Regions from separate parts of the Halobacillus shinanisalinarum genome, predicted to be linked through region 1. Evidence: riboswitches for the same ligand, from Rfam matches in the RefSeq annotation. Region 1 holds a riboswitch; each other region holds the start of a gene.

Region 1 (2,208 bases):
TTAAAAGTAGGTGCGGAAACGACTGTGAATTCAGCCTCATGACCTGAAAGCTCCTGCTTATCAGGACGAATGAACATTTGATGGGCAAATAGATTATGCCATGCGAATTCGTTAATCACCTGGATAGGGAGTCGATACTTGTCATCTGCTCCGGCATAGCCTTTAAATACATATAATTCATTCTGTGCTTTTAAATAATCTAATACTTTGTGGTACAAATGGATAAACGTTTGCTCACTGATGGGTTGATTAGTGCTCCCCCAATTTATATCCGATTCAGATATATGATCTTTCACGATAAATTTATCCTGAGGAGACCGACCGGTATAGGTGCCCGTTGTAGCTAGGACAGCCCCACGGTCGGTTAACGTCCCTTCTTTGCGAGAAAGGATTTTTTCTACAAGTTGTGGTACTGACAAATGGAGGACATGCTCCTGCGCTAACAATTGATTTAGTTCTGACATCTGGTTAATGGCACTCATATGTGTCTACCCGCCTTTATGTTAAAATTAATAAAAAGCATCAGGTGCTTTAATTTGATATTAGTATAGCACATTTGACTTAATACACCATACTAATTCTGAAAATGCTTTCATTTTATTTTGATTTTATTTGTAAAAAAAAGTTTAGTATAATGGGTGTAAATTAAAGATCAAAGAAAAACACATATTAAATAAGAAGAGGCTTCTTCCAGTTGGTGGATATGATGTTCACTGCTTATGCTTGGCTCCACAAGATGTGGGGTCGTTCGGCGTTGGCACAGGACGTGCCGAACTTAAACGAACATCCTTTAATTCTTTTTTCACTGCAGTGCTCTGCTTATGCGTTTCAGGTCTAAACGCCCCTTTCCGCTTTTCTTAAAACATAGTAAACTAATTGACATTAAATGTGGTTTTCGGTACGATTATTTCGAACGGATACTCTCTTATCCAGAGTCGGTGGAGGGACAGGCCCTGCGAAACCCGGCAACCGTCAGATCACTGGCATGGTGCTAACCTGGAGCAAGGCAATTAACTTATATGCCTTGGACGATAAGAGCGAAAGGAAGCAGCCCCTTTCCTCTTTAAGTAGGAAGGGTTTTTTCTTTTTATTGGGAAATGGTCCAACACAATTTTAAAGTTAGTACATATTCATATGTAGATATAAGTTGAATTGTGCGATGGATGAAAAAGATCGACATTTAATGAAATCATAGAAGCATAGCGATTTCTACTCATACTGGTAAAGAGTTCCGTCTAATCTTTGTACTTAACAGAAGGAGGAGTTTTTGAGAATGCCTGCCAATCGCCGGTTATTCACATCAGAATCTGTAACAGAGGGTCATCCTGACAAGATCTGTGATCAGATTTCCGATGCTATTTTGGACGAAATTTTAAAAAATGATCCCAACGCACGTGTAGCGTGTGAAACAACAGTTACGACTGGACTAGTACTTGTATCTGGGGAAATCAGTACAAACACGTATGTAGATATTCCTGCGATTGTCCGTCAAACCATCAAAGATATTGGGTATACGAGAGCAAAATATGGATTTGATGCCGATACGTGCGCAGTTTTAACAGCAATTGATGAACAATCTCCTGACATTGCCGGCGGAGTAGATGTCGCGCTTGAATCTAGAGAAGGTCAAATGAGCGATGAAGAAATTGAATCGATCGGTGCCGGTGACCAGGGATTAATGTTTGGTTATGCAAATAATGAAACGAATGAACTTATGCCGTTACCGATTTCCCTTGCCCATAAATTATCGAAGCGTCTCTCCGATGTGCGTAATGAGGGGACTCTGTCCTACTTGCGTCCTGATGGTAAAACACAAGTAACTATTGAATATGATGAGCAGGATCAACCCGTCCGTGTTGATACGATTGTGATTTCAACACAACATGCAGAAGAGATCACACTTGAGCAAATTCAAAGGGACTTAAAGGAACATGTTATTCAGCCTGTTGTACCTGCGCATCTTATTGATGAAAATACAAAATACTTTATTAATCCTACAGGTAGATTCGTCATCGGCGGACCACAAGGGGATGCTGGTTTAACAGGGAGAAAGATTATTGTAGACACTTATGGGGGATATGCCCGTCATGGCGGTGGTGCATTCAGTGGGAAAGATGCGACGAAAGTTGACCGTTCTGGTGCTTATGCAGCCCGTTATGTTGCCAAAAACATCGTAGCAGCAGGCTTAGCTGAATCCTGTGAGGTACA
Region 2 (2,208 bases), 1.9 Mb from region 1:
GCAAGAACCATGAAGCATACTATTGTTGAGAGAGATGCTTTTCAAGTCGCAGGCATTAAAAAAGAAATTTCATGTGATAACGAGGACAAGGATATCCAACTACTCTGGGGAGAGGCCACCAAAAGTGGAATCGCCGATTTACTGGTTCAATTAAATAACGGACAAATTAACGGTCTATTAGCAATCTACGACAACTATAATGAAACGCAAAACACATGGGACTATTGGATCGCTACACAATTCCATGGTAACGTCCCCGATGAATTATCGAGCTTTGAAGTTCCTCCTTCAAGGTGGGTTGTATTTGAAGTACACGGACTCATTCCAGAAGCTATAGAAAATGTATGGAAGCAGATTGATTCAGGATGGTTGCCCTCTAATGGATATGAAACAGCGGATATAGCATCACTCGAAGTCTATAAAGAATTTTATCCCTACCATTCAGATTCGTATTCTGAAATCTGGGTTCCAATAAGATAGGCTCTATAAGGAGTACTGATTAACATTAGAAATAGAATAATAATTAATTAACTTTAATACAAAGGTATTGGCATCATTAATCAAAAATAGCGGGACTCGATGTCTCCTGTCTGGCGATGTCTGGTATGTATTAAAAAGTGATTTGTCACAGGATACCTCCGTAACTCAACAAGATACCCCGCCATTATTTAAGACGCCCATTTTCAGAATTCATTTACTCTTTTCAAAAATTACCTTGACATTATTAGGAGAATCATATTAAGATTAGACTCAAATTTAATAAGCTTATCTAGAGAAGCTGAGGGATCTGGCCCTGTGAAGCTTCAGCAACCTCTGATTGATGTCAGAAAGGTGCTCCGTCCAGCAAGATCTTTATCTTGGGAGATAAGAGCGGCATTTTTATAGCTAACCCTCTTTTCTCATTAAAGAAAAGAGGGTTTTTATATGTGTGGAATAGTTCCAACCAATGAATAAAACGTAGAATAGTTGAGCATTTATTTTAAGAAAGGGAGAGGTCATATGAGTGAAATTGTACTGTTATCTGGAAGCCCTTCTGAGCAATCAAGGTCAGAGCTTGTATTAGATTATTTAGCAAAATTGGTCGATCAGGAAGGACGATCTACAGAGAAGATTTCCGTACGCAATGTGTCACCGGAAGATTTATTTTATGCACGCTATGAAAGTGAGGCGATTGAAGAAATTGCAACGACGATTCAACAGGCAAAAGGAGTTATTGTTGCTTCCCCTGTATATAAAGCGTCGTACTCTGGAATTCTTAAGGCTCTAATTGATTTACTGCCACAGGATGTGTTAAAGGACACCCCCGTCTTCCCAATTATGACCGGTGGCAGCAAGTCCCATTTGCTTGCGATTGAATATGCGTTAAAACCATTACTGGCTACGTTAAAAGGACAAAATTTAAAGGGCGTGTATTTGCTTGACAATCAAATTAATAAGTCTAGCCGAGCACGACCGATAACGAATGAAGATTGTGACCAACGCCTGAAGAAACAACTTGTATACTTCCTTGAGATGATTCAAAAGCAAGTCCCTCTAGCCTTTTAAATTTGGGAAGTATTTTCGCCAGCAAAGATTATAGCCAAACAACTGGATGTCGTCATCATTTGGTTGTAAATAAGCGCTTCCCCTTTAACGGGTAAATTGCCCCCCTAATCCATAGCCCCTCACGTAACCACTGGTCTATGCAAACGCCTATTTTTTGTAAAAATGGTGTGCTGTACCTTCCAATAGGTGATGTTTTAAATATGCTAACTGAAAAGGGGGTGTAGTTATGAGTGGATATGCTGGTGGAGGATTTGCTATGATTGTAGTCCTCTTCATCCTACTAATCATCGTTGGAGCAGGTGGCTTTGGCGGATATGGTTATTAGGTTTAAATAGAAGAAGCTGTTAGGATGGCCCCTTAGGTTAATAGTCCGTGTAAAAAAGGCTGCATATCTCCTGGCGAGGAGTATGCAGCCTTTTGATTATTTATTTGCAAAGATTATTCTAGCTATGATTAGTTTACTGTCAATATTTAGTCCTGCTACAACCTCTTTATTTATGTCCATTTGGTATAAAGCAAAATTGTCATAGAAATGAACGATAAGAAGGTCCCCAACGAATTTCAAGGGTCAATCATGTGTAATAACCGAGAGAAATGTGAAAAATTACAGTTGAACATTCCCCTTGATTTTCCAACCATGCTTGCGGCTTTACAAAAGACTAT
Region 3 (2,208 bases), 1.9 Mb from region 1:
GCAAAATAAGGATAGTCTTCTTTTGCAATCATCGTTAAGGCAATTGGAATGGTAAAAACCAGTGTAGGTCCCATCATCGTCCCGAGAAACGCCCAAGAGAAAACCGCTGCATCGTCACTCTCAGCGAGGGCTTCTGCTAATTGATAGGCCCCCATATCAATCGCTAATATCGTTGATGCAAACATCGATGGATCAACCCCAAGCCACTGGTATAGTGGCGTAATAATAGGAGCTAACCATGCGGATAGAACAGGGGCCAACGAAATAATTCCAACCATTGCAAGCGCAAGCGGCCCCATCATCATAAAAGCATCGTAAAATCGCTCCCCTAAGCCCCATCGATTATGTAAAAGATAGTAATCTACTGCTCCAATGACCATAAAAAGTGTCATGATGATAAGTAATCCCTCATTAAACCACATGGTATCCTGTATCCTCCTAACCGCCTATAATTATACGTAACTATTAAAGATTGTGCTGTTTATAATCAAGTCTTCAAGCTTTTTTCGTTAATCATTGGCTTTAATTGAAAAAAGAGTGACCACCACCCTTGATTCATCTCAAGCTAGATCACTGTCGATCTATTTTAACACTCTATTCCATTTTAGATATAAAAAAAGAACCCTCCTTATTAAAAGGAAGGCTCACTCCTATTTTTAATTAGCTGATTCCGCAAGCAACTGCTCCATTCTTTTGTGAATATTTTTGATGGTATTCTTCCGCATCATAGAAAACTTCAGCTTTTGCTACCTCCGTTACAATCGGACGTTTAAAGATCCCTTTTGCTTCCCACTGCTTAATCTTTTCGTCCGCAATCGCCTGCTCTAATTCATTGGTATAAAAGATAGCAGATCGATATTGATGACCTACGTCCATACCCTGCTTATTGCGAGTTGTTGGATCATGCGCCTCAAAAAAGATATTAATCAACTCTTCGTATGTCAGAACAGTTGCATCATATTCAATCTTTACAGCTTCTGCATGACCCGTTGTTCCCGTTTTCACTTGATCATATGTCGGATTCTTAACGTGACCGCCTGTGTATCCAACCCGTGTTGCAGTCACTCCATCAAAACGCTCAAAAAAGGGCTCGACGCCCCAGAAACACCCTGCACCAAAAATAGCTGTTGCCATAACTCATCTTCCCTTCTGTTAATGCGGAACTTCTTCTTCAAAGAGAGTTTGACGGTTTTAAAACCAAAAAACCCCTTTTCTTATCCAGTATAAGAAAAGGGGTCGTAATATTCCGTACGATCCTCTCATCTCTTAGAATGTTACCATCCTACAGGAATTGGCACCGTTCTCGTCAATCTCGTGGATTGATTCGATGGTTGCCGGGCATCAAAGGGCCAGTCCCTCCGCCTCTCTGGATAAGAAGTTTCCATTATTTATTTTGTTAATTCACATGATACAACGATTTTCCAATGAAGTAAAGAGTGAAGCTTCAACTTTTTCTCCTGTTTGTTAAATTATGCTGAAGCCCTATTGAAGATGACTGATGGATTAATAAATTTCTTACGATCCGCTTCCCGTCGTGTACACTTCCTCAAACGGTTGAACGATGACAAACCCTTCACCTTTGAATTCCATTTGGATTGATTCCCCGCTTCCCCTTCCGAGAAATGTCTTAAAACTGATATCTGTTTTAAACTCTGGTTCGAGATGCCCGGACCAGGCTACCGTCGCATTAGGGTCCGTAATTACAGATTCTCCGGGGCGAACGAGTAAAGTTAACGGCTCATAATGGGAGGTAATCGCTACCCTTCCGTTGCCTTGAAGTTTAATATTGAACAGTCCACCAGACATCATTCCTGCTACTTTTTTCATTAACTTAACATCCCATTCGATACCTGGCTCAAAAGCCAAAAGGTCATTCCCATTAACGGTAATCGATTCGTTGGAGAGATCAAAAATTGTAATTTTCTTCCCTTGATCTGCTAGGTATAAACGACCCCTGCCCTGTGCTTTCATTAATGAGCTGCCTTCTCCTGAAAAAGCTTTCTTGAACATGCGGCCGACTCCATGTTCCAGTATCCCTTCGCGCTCAAACTTTATTTGACCATTGTAAGAGATCATTGAACCTGACTTCGCCCACACTTGATCCGTTAAATTAACCTCTAAAATACGAGGTGTTTCTAATTCAAAATAGTCACTTTCTGTCTCATCTTGTTTCGTTTGTTGAATGAATTGATCAATTGAATAATTGTC

What was found. Region 1 has a riboswitch for S-adenosylmethionine ahead of metK (methionine adenosyltransferase). Riboswitches for the same ligand answer to the same signal wherever they lie in the genome.
Region 2: linked by a shared signal. The riboswitch ahead of ssuE (NADPH-dependent FMN reductase) and the one ahead of metK (methionine adenosyltransferase) in region 1 are both predicted to bind S-adenosylmethionine.
Region 3: linked by a shared signal. The riboswitch ahead of msrA (peptide-methionine (S)-S-oxide reductase MsrA) and the one ahead of metK (methionine adenosyltransferase) in region 1 are both predicted to bind S-adenosylmethionine.

Annotation. Positions count from the first base shown of each region.
Region 1 is NZ_CP095074.1:812,836-815,043, reverse strand. It holds gene pckA (phosphoenolpyruvate carboxykinase (ATP)) at 1-482, opposite strand, end outside; SAM riboswitch class I at 923-1,038, shown strand; gene metK (methionine adenosyltransferase) at 1,274-2,208, shown strand, end outside.
Region 2 is NZ_CP095074.1:3,757,225-3,759,432, reverse strand. It holds gene MUO14_RS18535 (GyrI-like domain-containing protein) at 10-480, shown strand; SAM riboswitch class I at 763-871, shown strand; gene ssuE (NADPH-dependent FMN reductase) at 1,000-1,545, shown strand; gene MUO14_RS18525 (YjcZ family sporulation protein) at 1,772-1,870, shown strand.
Region 3 is NZ_CP095074.1:3,805,035-3,807,242, reverse strand. It holds gene eutH (ethanolamine utilization protein EutH) at 1-422, opposite strand, end outside; gene msrA (peptide-methionine (S)-S-oxide reductase MsrA) at 661-1,134, opposite strand; SAM riboswitch class I at 1,257-1,377, opposite strand; gene MUO14_RS18755 (AIM24 family protein) at 1,516-2,208, opposite strand, start outside.